DNA from 2 places in the Streptomyces sp. PTL18 genome. Region 1 is predicted to be linked to the other one. Evidence: riboswitches for the same ligand, from Rfam matches in the RefSeq annotation. Region 1 holds a riboswitch; the other holds the start of a gene.

Region 1 (3,400 bases):
GGGCTCGCCGCGTCGAAGATGCTCGCCAAGATCGCCTCGGAGCAGGCCAAGCCGGACGGCCTGGTGCTGATACGGCCGGGTACCGAGCGCGCGCTGCTGGGGCCGATGCCGGTGCGCACGCTGCCGGGAGTGGGCCCGGCGACCGGTGACCACCTGCGGCGTGCCGGGATCACCACGATCGACGAGATCGCCGAGGCGGGCGAGGACGAGCTCGTACGGATGTTGGGCAAGGCGCACGGGCAGGCGCTGTACGCGATGGCGCTGGCGCACGACGAGCGGCCGGTGGTGGCCGAGCGGGAGGCCAAGTCGGTGTCCGTCGAGGACACGTACGACGTCGACATCCACGACCGGCTGCGGATCGGTCTGGAGGTGCAGCGGCTGGCGGACCGGTGTGTGCGCAGACTGCGGGACGCCGGGTTGTCGGGACGGACCATCGTGCTGAAGGTGCGGCGGTACGACTTCTCCACCCTGACCCGGTCCGAGACCCTGCGGGGGCCCACGGACGATCCCGCGGTGGTGCGGGAGGCGGCGGCGCGGCTGCTCGACTCCGTGGACACCACCGGCGGGGTGCGGCTGCTGGGGGTGGGGGTCGGCGGACTCGCCGACTACACACAGGAGGACCTGTTCGCGCAGGCCCACCTGGCGGCGGGGGAGCCCGCGGCGGAGGAGCGGCCGGACGCGGCGGACCCCCTCGCCGAAGAGCCGGCATCGTCACCCGAGCGGGTCTGGCTCGCGGGGCATGACGTCCGTCACGCCGAGTACGGGCCGGGGTGGGTCCAGGGCAGTGGGCTGGGCAGGGTGACCGTACGGTTCGAGACACCGCAGTCGGAGCCGGGCCGGGTCCGCACGTTCAGCGTCGACGACCCTCAGCTGGAGCCGGCCGACCCGCTGCCGCTCGTCCCCGAGGTCCCCGGTACCGCCGGGGCACCCGGCCCCGCAGACACCGGTGCCCGACACCGTTGAGCGGGCACGGACATCTGCCCGCGGGGCCGTCACGTCTCGTCCGACCCCGCCAGATGGCCGAAGTCGCGGTCCGGGGGCGGTGGTGCGGACACGTCCAGGCCGTAGTGGTGGTAGAGCTGCAGCTCCTGTTCGGGGGACAGGTGGCGGCCGACGCCGAAGTCGGGGGCCTCCTTGATCAGGGAGCGTTCGAAGGGGACGTACAGTGAACCCTCGACCAGCTCGCTGGGCTCCAGGGGGACGAACGCGTCCCTGCCGAACAAGCCCGTTCGTATGGCCGCCCACTCCGGTACACCCGTCGCGTCGTCGAGGTACACCTCGTCGATCGTGCCGATCTTGTGGCCGTTGCGGTCGAACGCCTTGCGGCCGATCAGATTCCGCGGATCGATGTCGGTCTGCACGGTCCCTCCAATTGGTCGCAACGCATCCGTAAGCACTACGAAAGAGCAGATTCAGGGAGGCGGCCACTTGAGGGTCTTCCCGCACCGGCTGTCGACTCGTCCTCGCTGGTAGTCTGGCAAGCGGCCGTTGACCCCGTGCGGGAGAGTCCTCCGGAGTGATCCGGAGGCGCCGAAGGAGCAAATCCTCCCCGGAATCTCTCAGGCCCAGGTACCGCACGGACGAGGTCACTCTGGAAAGCAGAGCGGGTGTCGACGGCTTCCGCTCTCACCGACGGTGAAAGCCGGCCCGCCTTCGGGCGGACCGGTGAAGCTCTCAGGTCGAGATGACAGAGGGGGAGGCCGTCGGGGTACCCGCGCCGTGGTGCCCCTCGAAGGTCGCGTCAGACCAGGAGGCCTCCGCAATGACCGCCCAGCGCATTCCGCTCTCCGAGCTCGAACAGGGCACTCCGTTCGAGTACCGCCACATCGGCCCCGATCAGGAGGCGCGGGCCAAGATGCTCGCGCAGGTCGGCTACGGCTCGCTCGACGAGCTCACCGCCGCCGCGGTGCCCGATGTGATCAAGAACGCCGATGCCCTGGACCTGCCGGGTGCGCGCACCGAGGCCGAGGTGCTGGCCGAGCTGCGCTCCCTCGCCGGCCGCAACAAGGTCCTGGACTCCATGATCGGTCTCGGGTACCACGGCACCTTCACGCCACCGGTCATCCTGCGCAACGTCATGGAGAACCCGGCCTGGTACACCGCCTACACGCCGTACCAGCCGGAGATCTCCCAGGGCCGGCTCGAGGCGCTGCTCAACTTCCAGACCATGGTCGCCGACCTCACGGGCCTGCCGACCTCGGGCGCGTCCCTGCTCGACGAGGGCACCGCCGCCGCCGAGGCCATGGCGCTGTCCCGGCGCATGGGCAAGAACAAGAGGGGCCTGTTCCTGGTCGACGCGGACGCGCTGCCCCAGACCATCGCCGTGATCCGGACCCGAGCCGAGCCCACCGGTGTCGAGGTCGTCGTCGCCGACCTCAGCGACGGCATCCCCGCCGAGGTCGCCGAGCGGGAGATCAACGGCGTACTGATCCAGTACCCGGGCGCCTCGGGTGCCGTACGCGACATCAAGCCCCTCATCGACCGGGCCCACCGGCTGGGCGCCCTGGTCACCGTCGCCGCCGATCTGCTCGCGCTCACGCTGCTGACGTCTCCCGGTGAGCTGGGCGCCGACATCGCCGTGGGCACCACGCAGCGCTTCGGCGTCCCGATGGGCTTCGGCGGCCCGCACGCGGGTTACATGGCGGTCCACGAGAAGTTCGCCCGCAGCCTGCCCGGCCGGCTCGTGGGAGTCTCCGTGGACGCCGACGGCCACAAGGCGTACCGGCTCGCCCTGCAGACGCGCGAGCAGCACATCCGCCGCGAGAAGGCGACCAGCAACATCTGCACCGCTCAGGTGCTGCTCGCCGTGATGGCCGGGATGTACGCCGTCTACCACGGGCCCGAGGGCCTGCGGAACATCGCCCGGCGCACCCACCGGTACGCCGCGGTCCTCGCAGCGGGCCTGACGGCCGGCGGGGTCGAGGTCGTCCACGGCGCCTACTTCGACACCGTCACCGTCCGTGTCCCGGGGCGGGCCGCGGACATCGTCGCCGCCGCCCGGGACCAGGGCGTCAACCTGCGCCTCGTCGACGCCGACCACGTCTCGGCCGCCTGCGACGAGACCACCGGCCGGGCCCAGCTGCGCGCGGTGTGGAACGCCTTCGGCGTCGGGGGCGACATCGACGCGCTGGACGCGACCGCCGAGGAGGCGCTCCCGCAGCACCTGCTGCGCACCGACGACTACCTCACCCACCCGGTCTTCCACCAGCACCGCTCCGAGACCGCGATGCTGCGCTACCTGCGCAGGCTGGCCGACCGCGACTACGCGCTCGACCGCGGCATGATCCCGCTGGGCTCCTGCACCATGAAGCTCAACGCGACCACCGAGATGGAGCCGGTGACCTGGCCGGAGTTCGGTCAGCTGCACCCCTTCGCGCCCGCCGAGCAGGCCCAGGGCTAC
Region 2 (3,400 bases), on a different contig from region 1:
CGGCGGCGACGTCCGGGTCGAGCTCGTGCAGGGGCGTGTTCAGAAGGGTCATCTGACCAGGTGCTCCTCAGCCGGCGATGTGGGTGTCGTACTCGTCGGCGGACAGCAGGTCGGCCGGCTCCTCGGACACGCGTACCTTGAACAGCCAGCCGCCCTCGAAGGGCTCGGAGTTCACCAGCGACGGGTCGTTGACCACGTCCTCGTTGACCTCCGTGACCTCGCCGCCGACCGGGGAGTAGAGGTCGCTGACCGACTTGGTCGACTCCAGCTCACCGCAGGTCTCGCCCGCGGTCACCGTGTCACCGACCTCCGGGAGCTGGACGAACACGACATCGCCGAGCGCGTTGGCCGCGTGCTCCGTGATGCCGACCGTCGCGACGCCGTCCTCGGCGTCCGACAGCCACTCGTGCTCCTTGCTGTAGCGCAGCTGCTGGGGGTTGCTCATGGCCTGAATTCTCCTGTACGCGGGGGAGTGGTGGTGAAGGGAGTGCTGCTGGAGACGTGCGCGAGCACGGCGGGGGCGCGCGCGGTCACGTCACCTGCCCGTCGAGTGCCTACTTCTGGCGCTTGTAGAACGGCAGCGCCACGACCTCGTGCGGCTCGTGGCTGCCCCGGATGTCCACCCCGACCCCGGGGGTGCCCGGCGCCGAGTGCGCGGCGTCGACGTACGCCATCGCGATCGGCCTGCCCAGCGTGGGGGAGGGCGCCCCGGAGGTGACCTCGCCGATCACCTCGCCGCCCGCGACGACCGGGTACCCGGCGCGCGGAACGCGACGGCCCTCGGCGACCAGGCCGACGAGGACGCGCGGCGGGTTCTCCCGGGCACGGGACGCGGCTGCCTCCAGCGCGGCACGCCCTACGAAGTCGCCCTCCTTCTCGAACTTCACCACCCGGCCGAGCCCGGCGTCGAAGGGCGTCAGCGCGGTGCCCAGCTCGTGCCCGTACAGCGGCATGCCCGCCTCCAGGCGCAGGGTGTCCCGGCAGGACAGCCCGCAGGGGGCCAGGCCGACGGGCGCGCCCGCCTCGGTCAGCGCCTGCCACAGCTTCTCGGCGTGCTCGGGCGCGACGAACAGTTCGAAGCCGTCCTCGCCGGTGTAGCCGGTGCGCGCGATGAGGGCGGGGACGCCCGCGACCGTGCCGGGAAGGCCGGCGTAGTACTTCAGGCCGTCCAGCTCGGCGTCGGTGAGCGACTTCAGGATGCCGGGGGACTGGGGGCCCTGGACGGCGATCAGCGCATAGGCGTCCCGGTCGTCGCGCACCGCGGCGGCGAAGCCCGCGGCCCGCTCGGTCAGCGCGTCCAGCACCACCTGGGCGTTGGAGGCGTTGGCGACGACCATGTACTCGGTGTCGGCGAGCCGGTAGACGATCAGGTCGTCCAGGATGCCGCCGTCCTCCTGGCAGATCATGGTGTAGCGGGCGCGGCCCACACGGACGGAGGCGATGTCGCCGACGAGCGCGTGGTTGAGGAACCGGTCCGCCTCCGGCCCGGTCACCGTGATCTCGCCCATGTGCGAGAGGTCGAACAGCCCTGCCCTGGTACGGACGGCGACGTGCTCGTCGCGCTCGGAGCCGTACCTGAGGGGCATGTCCCAGCCGGCGAAGTCGGTCATCGTCGCGCCGAGCGAACGATGCAGGGCATCGAGCGCGGTACGGCGCAGGGGGCTACTGCTCATCGGTTGTGCTCCCAAGACGTGGGGTCCCCCCACGCGAGCGCAGCCGGGCATGGGGGAGGCGAGGACGGTCCTCCCCATCTGTCATCGGAACCTGAGAGGTTCGCCGTGATCGCCCGCGCGGCGGGGCGTCACGGCTTGCACCTTGGGTGGAGCCACCGGGAGGCGGCCCGCTTTCCAGATGTGCCTCGCCCGCGCGGTATCGGGGCCTGAGAGATTCAAGGGAGGGACTTGCTCCTTCGGCGCCCGGGCCCACGTACGCAAGCCGTACGTCCCCGGAACTCTCCCGCGCGGATTCAAGCGGCCGGTATGCAGTTGGCGCGCACATCATTGCACGCCGCGCCCGATCCCGGCAGGGCGGCACTTGTAACCGGCTTGTGGCCGTACGCGAACGCCACCACGAGAATCGTCCATTACCTTCTCTTTACGCTCGGTGGGGACGGGACTTCCTGACCGCAAGGGAGGACGATCACGGTGAACAGGACGACGGCGTACGCCACCACGGGCATCGCGGTACCCCGGCAGCCCGTCGCCCCGGCCCGGGAGGCCGGCGCGCCGGCGCCGGCGCCGGTGGTCCGCGACCTGCGCGACCGCAGGGGCCGCAGCCCGTACGGGCTCACCTTCGGCGCCCACGACCTCGTCGTGGTCACCGGCCTGCCCGGCAGCGGCAAGTCCACCCTTATGCGGCGCGCGGTGGCCGGCGCCCGCATCGACTCCCAGGACACCCGCGACCGCTGGGACGCGCGTGTGGCCCGCTTCCTGCCGTACGCGGTGTACCGGCCCCTGGTCCGCCTCGCCCACTACGCGGCCCTGCGAAGCGCCGTGCGCGCCGGCACCGGGGTCGTCGTGCACGACTGCGGCACCCAGACCTGGGTGCGCACCTGGCTGGTCCGCGCGGCCGGGCGCCGCGGCGGCACGCTCCACCTGCTCCTGCTCGACGTCACCCCCGACACGGCCCTGGACGGCCAGCGCGAGCGGGGCCGGGGCGTCTCCCGGTACGCCTTCCTGCGCCACCGCCGCGCCACCCGCCGGCTGCTGGGCTCCGTCGAGCGGGGCCTGCTTCCGAAGGGCTGCGGTTCGGCGGTCCTGCTCGACCGGGACGCGGCGGACGTGCTGCGCCGGATCGACTTCGCGGTCCGGGCGGAAGGAGCGGAATGAATCGCGCTGCCCGCACACCCGTTAGCCTTTTCGCCACACCAGTGGTAATCGGCAGGCGGTAGGCAGATGGACTTCCCGGCGGACCTTCCCGCGGACTTCCCCGCACAGGCGCACCCCCATCCGCACGGCGGATGGCCGGGCAACGAGCTGGAGGAGGTGCTCTCCGCCTCGCTCGGCATCCCCTCGGCGGGCGGCCGGATCGTCGAGGTGCTCGGCCGCAGCCACCTGTGGGTGCCGCTGCCGAACGGCGGAGGCCCGCACAGCGGCCCCCTCGACCTGCCCACGGCGGAGATCGAGGGTCAGGCGTACGTCCCGGTGTTCAGTTCGGAGGAGCAGTTCCGCCACGTCGCCGGCGGCCACATGGCGTACACCATCGCGCCCGCCGTCGAGTTCGCCCGCGGGCTGCCCCCGCAGGTCGGCATCGTGGTCAACCCGGGCGGTGTGGTGGGGATACCCCTGCCTCCGGAGGCGGTGGCCGAGCTGTGCCGCGTCGGACGCACCCCGCTGGACGGCCCCACGACCGGTGGCCGCGTCCGCCTGTTCGAACCCGACTGGCAGGACGACCCCGTGGA

What was found. Region 1 has a riboswitch for glycine ahead of gcvP (aminomethyl-transferring glycine dehydrogenase). Riboswitches for the same ligand answer to the same signal wherever they lie in the genome.
Region 2: another riboswitch for glycine. It lies ahead of gcvT (glycine cleavage system aminomethyltransferase GcvT); the one in region 1 lies ahead of gcvP (aminomethyl-transferring glycine dehydrogenase).

Annotation. Positions count from the first base shown of each region.
Region 1 covers NZ_JCAJZO010000017.1:145,898-149,297, reverse strand. The annotation lists gene AC5WS8_RS27585 (DNA polymerase IV) at 1-963, shown strand, start outside; gene AC5WS8_RS27580 (PRC-barrel domain-containing protein) at 993-1,361, opposite strand; glycine riboswitch at 1,490-1,585, shown strand; gene gcvP (aminomethyl-transferring glycine dehydrogenase) at 1,763-3,400, shown strand, end outside.
Region 2 covers NZ_JCAJZO010000023.1:60,946-64,345, reverse strand. The annotation lists gene glyA (serine hydroxymethyltransferase) at 1-52, opposite strand, end outside; gene gcvH (glycine cleavage system protein GcvH) at 68-445, opposite strand; gene gcvT (glycine cleavage system aminomethyltransferase GcvT) at 555-1,673, opposite strand; glycine riboswitch at 1,742-1,857, opposite strand; glycine riboswitch at 1,858-1,969, opposite strand; gene AC5WS8_RS31220 (AAA family ATPase) at 2,139-2,828, shown strand; gene AC5WS8_RS31215 (enhanced serine sensitivity protein SseB) at 2,895-3,400, shown strand, end outside.